DNA from 2 places in the Bradyrhizobium sp. CB2312 genome. Region 2 is predicted to be linked to the other one. Evidence: predicted binding sites of a transcription regulator. Region 2 holds the regulator's gene; the other holds the start of a gene.
What was found. Region 2 encodes PhoB, which activates phosphate uptake and scavenging genes when phosphate is short. Its sites were predicted from a motif close to TGTCATNNANCTGTCAT; they were not measured.

Region 1: QA642_RS18060 (UDP-2,3-diacylglucosamine diphosphatase) is a predicted target of PhoB. The motif match lies at 2,013-2,029, and genes of this name have one in related genera.

The regions. Positions count from the first base shown of each region.
Region 1 covers NZ_CP121668.1:3,742,175-3,745,682, reverse strand. Annotated here, with positions in the region: gene QA642_RS18070 (threonine/serine dehydratase) at 1-57, opposite strand, end outside; partial or broken gene QA642_RS18065 (glycosyltransferase family 1 protein) at 122-1,163, opposite strand; gene QA642_RS18060 (UDP-2,3-diacylglucosamine diphosphatase) at 1,177-1,989, opposite strand; gene thiD (bifunctional hydroxymethylpyrimidine kinase/phosphomethylpyrimidine kinase) at 2,206-3,006, opposite strand; gene QA642_RS18050 (PAS domain-containing sensor histidine kinase) at 3,327-3,508, shown strand, end outside.
Region 2 covers NZ_CP121668.1:711,784-715,291, forward strand. Annotated here, with positions in the region: gene pstB (phosphate ABC transporter ATP-binding protein PstB) at 1-150, shown strand, start outside; gene phoU (phosphate signaling complex protein PhoU) at 162-878, shown strand; gene phoB (phosphate regulon transcriptional regulator PhoB) at 901-1,608, shown strand; gene QA642_RS03370 (GcrA family cell cycle regulator) at 1,714-2,226, opposite strand; gene QA642_RS03375 (aspartate aminotransferase family protein) at 2,682-3,508, shown strand, end outside.

The DNA of each region.
Region 1 (3,508 bases), 3.0 Mb from region 2:
CACGCGCGCTGCGGCATCGATATCGGCAGGGCCGATGGGGAGGAGCTGTTCGGTCATAACCCGAACTTATCGCGGCAGTCTGAGCGCGGGCAAGACACCTCCGCGCGATGAACCCTGGTTTTCAGGCTACGAAACTAACCGACTCCGCCCCATTCCTGCCTGATAGCACCGCGCCGACCGCCTGGATGCTGTCGACGAAGACCCGGGCCGAGGCCTCCCAGGTGTAGTTGGCGGCGAACTCGACGCAGTCCTGCCGGGAGATGCCAAGCGCCGCAAAACAGGCGCTGCAGGTCGTGATCGAGCGCGCCGACCGGCGCATCGCCGATCACGTCGCGGGGGCCCTTTACCGGGAACGCCGCAACCGGCAGGCCGCTTGCGAGCGCCTCCAGCAGCACCAGGCCGAACGTGTCGGTCTTGCTGGGAAACACGAACACGTCGGCCGCGGCATAGATCTCCGCCAGCGCCTCGCCGTGCTTCTCCCCCAAGAAGATCGCATCGGGATAGGCGTCTTCCAGCGAGGCACGCGCCGGGCCGTCGCCGACGACGACCTTGGTGCCGGGCAGGTCGAGCTCCAGGAAGGCTTCGAGATTCTTCTCCACCGCGACGCGACCGACCGAGAGGAACACCGGTGCCGGCAGGCACAGGTCGATGGCGCGGGGATGGAACAAGTGAGTATCGACGCCGCGCGGCCACAGCACGACGTTGTCGAAACCGCGCTCGGTCAATTCGCAGGCGAGTGCCGGCGTTGCCGCCATCACGGCGCGGCTCGGCGCATGAAAGCGGCGCAGCGCCCGCCAGATCAGCGAGCCCGGCACCGGCACGCGGGCGCGGACATATTCGGGGAAACGGGTGTGGAAGCTGGTCGTGAACGGCAGCTTGCGCTGACGGCAATAGCGGCGGACCATCAGGCCGATCGGCCCTTCGGTCGCGATATGGATGCTGTCGGGGCGCGCTTCCTCGATCAGCTTCGCAATCCGCGCCGGACGCGGCATCGAAAGCCGCACGTCGCGATAGCTCGGCATCGCGAAGGTGCGGAACGATTGCGGCGTCAGGAATGTGAACTCGACACCGAGCCCTTTGGCGGCCTCAGCGAGCTTGGTCAGCGTCCGAACCACACCGTTGACTTGCGGGTGCCAGGCGTCGGTCGCGACCAGGATGCGCATCAAGCCGCCTCTGTTACGCAGCTCTGGCTGCCACCTGCGGAACTTGTGCCGGCTTCCGCAGCTGGTCGGCCCAGGTGATGATCTCGAAATGGCCGTCGTCGTGCTCGACCAGCGCGGTGCAGCTCTCGACCCAGTCGCCGCAGTTCATGTAGCGGATGCCGTTCTCGTCGCGGATCACGGCGTAGTGGATGTGGCCGCAGATCACGCCGTCGGCGTCATGGCGCCGCGCTTCGGCGGAGAGCGCCTGCTCGAACGCGCCGATATAGTTCACCGCGTTCTTGACCTTCTGCTTGGCCCATTGCGACAGCGACCAATAGGGCACGCCGAACATGCGGCGGAAGAAGTTGACGAAGCGATTCATCTGGATCGCGAAGTCGTAGGCCTTGTCGCCGAGATGAGCGAGCCAGCGCGCGTTCTGCACCACGAGGTCGAAGATGTCGCCGTGGATGACGAGGTAACGCTTGCCGTCCACGCCGGTGTGGACGGTGTTCTCGACGACGTCGATGCCGCCGAAATGCGTGCCGTAATAGTTGCGCAGGAACTCGTCGTGATTGCCGGGCACGTAGATGATCTTGGCGCCCTTGCGCGCCTTGCGCAGCAGCTTCTGCACGAGGTCGTTATGCGATTGCGGCCAGTGCCAGCTCGATTTCAGCGCCCAGCCGTCGACGATGTCGCCCACGAGATAGATCGTATCGGCATCGTGGTAGCGCAGGAAGTCGAGCAGAAGGTCGGCTTGCGAACCGCGGGCTCCGAGATGAACGTCGGAGATGAACAACGTGCGAAAGCGCCGCTCCGGGCTCTCGTCACTCACATCGTAACTTCCCATGCGACCGCCCGTAACAATTTCCCGTGACAGGGGGATGACGATTGAACCTTTGAGGCACCCTCAGATACGAATCAAACCTTGCCTCACCCTCCCCGCGAATATCAGTCGCATGCGACAATCAGGCGACATGAACCGGCGCTGACCGCCCGCAAAGCTACGGAACCCCAAGGCGTTATTGGTTAACGCCGGGAGCCGCCGCGCCGCGCGAGACCGGGGTCAATAGAACTTGTGGAAATGATGGATCGGTCCGTGGCCGTGGCCGACGCTGAAGCGGTCGGCGGCGGCGATCGCCGCGCTGATCCAGGCCTTGGCGCCCTGCACGGCGCGCTCGAGATCCTCGCCCTTGGCCAGCCCGGCCGCGACGGCCGAGGACAGCGAGCAGCCGGTGCCATGGGTGTTGCGTGTGGCAACGCGCGGGGCGGCAAGTGCGATCGTTTTCTTGGAATCGACGAGATAGTCGATGCTCTCTGCCCCCTCGCCGTGGCCGCCCTTGATCAGCACCGCGCGGCAGCCGAGCGCAAGCAGGCGGCGGCCCTGACGCTCGATCTCGGCCTCACCGGCCGCAACCGGCTCGTCGAGCAGCGCGGCGGCCTCCGGCAGATTGGGCGTGATCACGGAAGCCAGCGGCATCAGTTTCGCGCGCAGCGCGTCCACGGCTTCGGATGCCAGCAGGCGGTCGCCGGAGGTCGCGACCATCACGGGATCGAGCACGATATGGCCGGGCTTCCACCGCGTCAGCGCGGCCGCGATCGCATCGATGCTGGCGGCCTGGGCCACCATGCCGATCTTCACCGCGCCGACTTCGAGATCGGAGAACACCGCGTCGATCTGCGCGGTGACGAAATCGGCCGGCACCGCATGGATGCCGGTGACGCCGCGCGTGTTCTGCGCCGTCAGCGCCGTAATGGCGGAGGCGCCGTAGACGCCGAGCGCGGCAAAGGTCTTCAGGTCCGCCTGGATGCCGGCGCCGCCACTCGAATCCGAGCCGGCGATGGTGAGCGCGACCGGCGTCGTCATCGCGGGATACTTCTGCTTGATACGGACAGCGCCATGACCTGTCCTAGCGCGGCCGTCGAACGCCAGCAAGCGTTGCGGGCGGCGGGCAGCCGTGATTCGCTGTGCTGACGGCCCCGCGAATCAGGTGGAGCCGATCCGGCGCGGCACCGGCGTCTAGCAATCGTGCGGGCTTGCAAAATGCAACCGCGCCGTCCCCTTGGTATGGTCTCGCGTTCGGCGTGTGTGTCCATGCGTGAGACGTTGGGCGGCGGGACCCGTCCAACGGCACCAGCGGGCCGCCCTGGCCCGCGAAACCTCGAATGCCAGCCTGGGGTGGAACCATGTGGGCCTTTCTCGAACGTATCCTCGACTCCTCGATGTTCTCGCCGCACGGCATCTGCCTATTGTGGGAACCCGAACTGATCTGGCTCCATGTCGTCTCCGACGCGATCATCGCCGCCGCCTATTTCTCGATTCCGTTCGCCCTCGCCATTTTCGTCACCAAGCGGCGCGATCTCAAATT
Region 2 (3,508 bases):
ACCCACAACATGCAGCAGGCGGCCCGCGTCTCCGACAAGACCGCCTTCATGTATCTCGGGGAGCTGATCGAGTTCGACGACACCAGCAAGATCTTCACGTCGCCGAGCGATCGGCGCACGCAGGATTACATCACCGGCCGGTTCGGCTGAGGAGACGGGATATGGGTTCTGAACATACCGCAAAGGCCTTCGACACCGACCTCCAGGAGCTCACCCGCCTGGTCGCCGAGATGGGCGGCATTGCCGAGCGCATGATCGTCGATTCCGTCGACGCGCTGATCCGCCGTGACGTCGCTCTCGGCCAGCGCGTCGTCACCACCGACGCCGACATCGACGCACTCCAGAAGAAGATCGAGGAGCGTGCCGTTCTCACCATCGCCCGGCGCCAGCCGATGGCGGTGGACCTGCGCGAGATCGTCGGCGCCATGCGCGTCGCGACCGATCTCGAGCGCATCGGCGACCTCGCCAAGAACATGGGCAAGCGCGTCGCGGCGCTGGAGACCGACTTCCATCCGCTGAAGCTGTTCCGCGGCCTCGAGCACATGACCGACCTCGTGCAGCAGCAGGTCAAGTCGGTGCTGGACGCCTACGCCGCGCACGACCTGCCGGCGGCGATGGCGGTGTGGAAGGGCGACGAGGAAGTCGACGCCATCTGCACCTCGCTGTTCCGCGAGCTCCTCACCTACATGATGGAGGATCCGCGCAACATCTCGTTCTGCATCCATCTGATGTTCTGCGCCAAGAACATCGAGCGCATCGGTGACCATGCCACCAACATCGCCGAGACCGTGTTCTACATGATCGAGGGCCAGGCGATCACCGACAAGCGGCCGAAGGGTGACATGACGACCTTTGCCACGACGGTCCCGAATAGCTGAAGAGTCAAGGAGCGACGACACCATGGGCGCACGCATTATGGTGGTTGAAGACGAGGAAGCTCTCACCGAGCTGCTTCGCTACAACCTCGAAGGCGACGGCTATGACGTCGAGACGGTGATGCGCGGCGACGACGCCGACACCCGTCTCAAGGAGCACATCCCCGACCTGATCGTGCTCGACTGGATGCTGCCGGGCCTCTCCGGCATCGAGCTGTGCCGGCGGCTGCGCACCCGCCCGGAGACCAAGCAGCTCCCAATCATCATGCTCACCGCGCGCGGCGAGGAGAGCGAGCGGGTGCGGGGTCTTGCGACCGGCGCCGACGATTACATCGTCAAGCCGTTCTCGGTGCCGGAGCTGCTGGCGCGCGTGAAGGGCCTCCTGCGTCGCGCAAGCCCGGAGCGGCTCGCCACCGTGCTCGCCTATGGCGACATCGAGCTCGACCGCGACAAGCGCCGCGTCGCGCGCTCGGGCCGGCCGATCGATCTCGGCCCGACCGAATATCGCCTGCTGGAGTTCTTCCTCGAGCATCCCGGCCGCGTGTTCTCGCGCGAGCAGCTGCTGGACAGCGTCTGGGGCCGCGACATCTACATCGACGAACGCACCGTCGACGTGCATATCGGCCGTCTGCGCAAGCTGCTCAATCTTGGCCGCGAGCAGGACCCGATCCGCACCGTCCGCGGTGCCGGCTACGCGCTCGACGACCGCTTCGCGAAGGCGGAGCAGACGTAAGTACGATTGCAAGCGTGCAAAATAAAAGCGCGCCAAGTGGCGCGCTTTTTATATGTCTCGGGTCGTCCCGGCCGCGTGCCGGGACGATGTCGTTTGAAGCAGTGTTCAGCGCGTGCCGGGCTTTGCCGGCGCACGGCGGCGATCCGCCGCCGGCTGGTAGGCGACGCGCGAGTGCTGCGCGCAATAGGGCAGGCCGGAGAGCGCCTTGCCGCCGCAGAAGAAGAAATCCGGGCTCGAGGGATCGCCGACCGGCCAGTGGCAGGTCGCCTCGTTCAGCTCCAGCAGCGACAGCCGCTGGCTCATCGGCACCACGTTGTCGTAGGTGACCGGCTCGGCCTCCACCTCGACCTCGAAGGCCTGCGCCAGTGCGGTATTGCCGCGCGAGATCGGACGGCTCACGCGCATCATGTGCTGCGCGGGGCGGGCCTTGCGCGGCCGGGGCGCTGCCGATGAGGGGCTCTTGGCGCGGCCGGACAGGCCGAGCCTGTGCACTTTGCCGATCACGGCATTGCGGGTCACATTGCCGAGCTCGGCCGCGATCTGGCTGGCCGAAAGTCCGGCCTCCCAGAGCTTTTTCAGCTGCTCGACGCGATCATCGGACCAGGTCAAAACCGTCATTGCACCCTTTCCCTCGCTGCCGGCCAGCCATCCTGGGGCCTCACAGCGAATGCCTAAGCCTTGAAAAACCCGTGCCGCCAGAATCCCTTAAGGCTCGCCGGGCACGCGAGGTGCGCCCGAACGTTTACGCCGGTACATGAGGACTCTTGGGATCAGAACTGCTGCACGAGATGTCGTATCTGACAGTCCAAACGCTACAATATGGCGTGACTCGCGCGCAAGAGTCCGCCGACTCGCTTCCACATGTTCCGTGGTGAAAATCCCGCAAAATCGGCACCGCAAGACTACGGATTCAGCGTTTCCCGGGGCTTTCCGGGCGGCATTGACACCCGTCTCACCAGGCATAAGATAGTCGCACGTGCCGCCCTTAAAAGGCGGCACGTTTCGTTTTCCGGGCCGGTCAATGGTGCGTTGCGCAACGCATTCAGGCCGTCCGCAACATCCAAGTGATCGTCATGACCAACAGCGCCGCGCCGCATTTGCTTCCCGTTTTCGCCAGGGCCGACCTCGGTTTCGAGCGCGGCGAAGGCTGCTGGCTGATCGCGACCAATGGCGAGCGCTATCTCGATTTCACCTCGGGCGTCGCGGTGAACGCGCTCGGCCACGCCCATCCCGCGCTCGTCAAGGCGTTGCAAGAGCAAGCGACGAAGCTGTGGCATATGTCGAACCTGTTCCAGAGCCCGGACGGCGAGAAGCTCGCCGCGCGCCTGTGCAGCGAGAGCTTTGCGGACTTCGTTTTCTTCTGCAATTCCGGCGCCGAAGCGCTGGAGGGCGTGATCAAGCTGGTCCGCCATCATCATTTCTCCAAGGGGCATCCCGAGCGCTACCGCATCATCACCTTCGAAGGCGCCTTCCACGGCCGCACGCTGGCAACGCTGGCTGCGACGGGGGCTGCAAAATATCTCGAAGGTTTTGGTCCGCCGATGGACGGTTTCGACCAGGTGCCGCATGGCGACATCGAGGCCGTGAAGAAGGCGATCGGCCCGCAGACCGCCGGCATCCTGATCGAGCCGATCCAGGGCGAGGGCGGCGTGCGTTCGTCGCCGCCCGCCTTCCTCAAGGCGTTGCGCCAGCTCTGCGACGACAAGGGCCTGCTGCTCGCGTTCGACGAGGTGCAGACCGGCATGGGCCGTACCGGCGATCTCTTCGCTCACCGGCGCACCGGCGTGACGCCTGACGTGATGTCGCTGGCCAAAGCGCTCGGCGGCGGCTTCCCGATCGGCGCGATCCTCGCGACCGCGGAGGCGGCGGCCGGCATGGGCCCTGGCTCGCACGGCTCGAC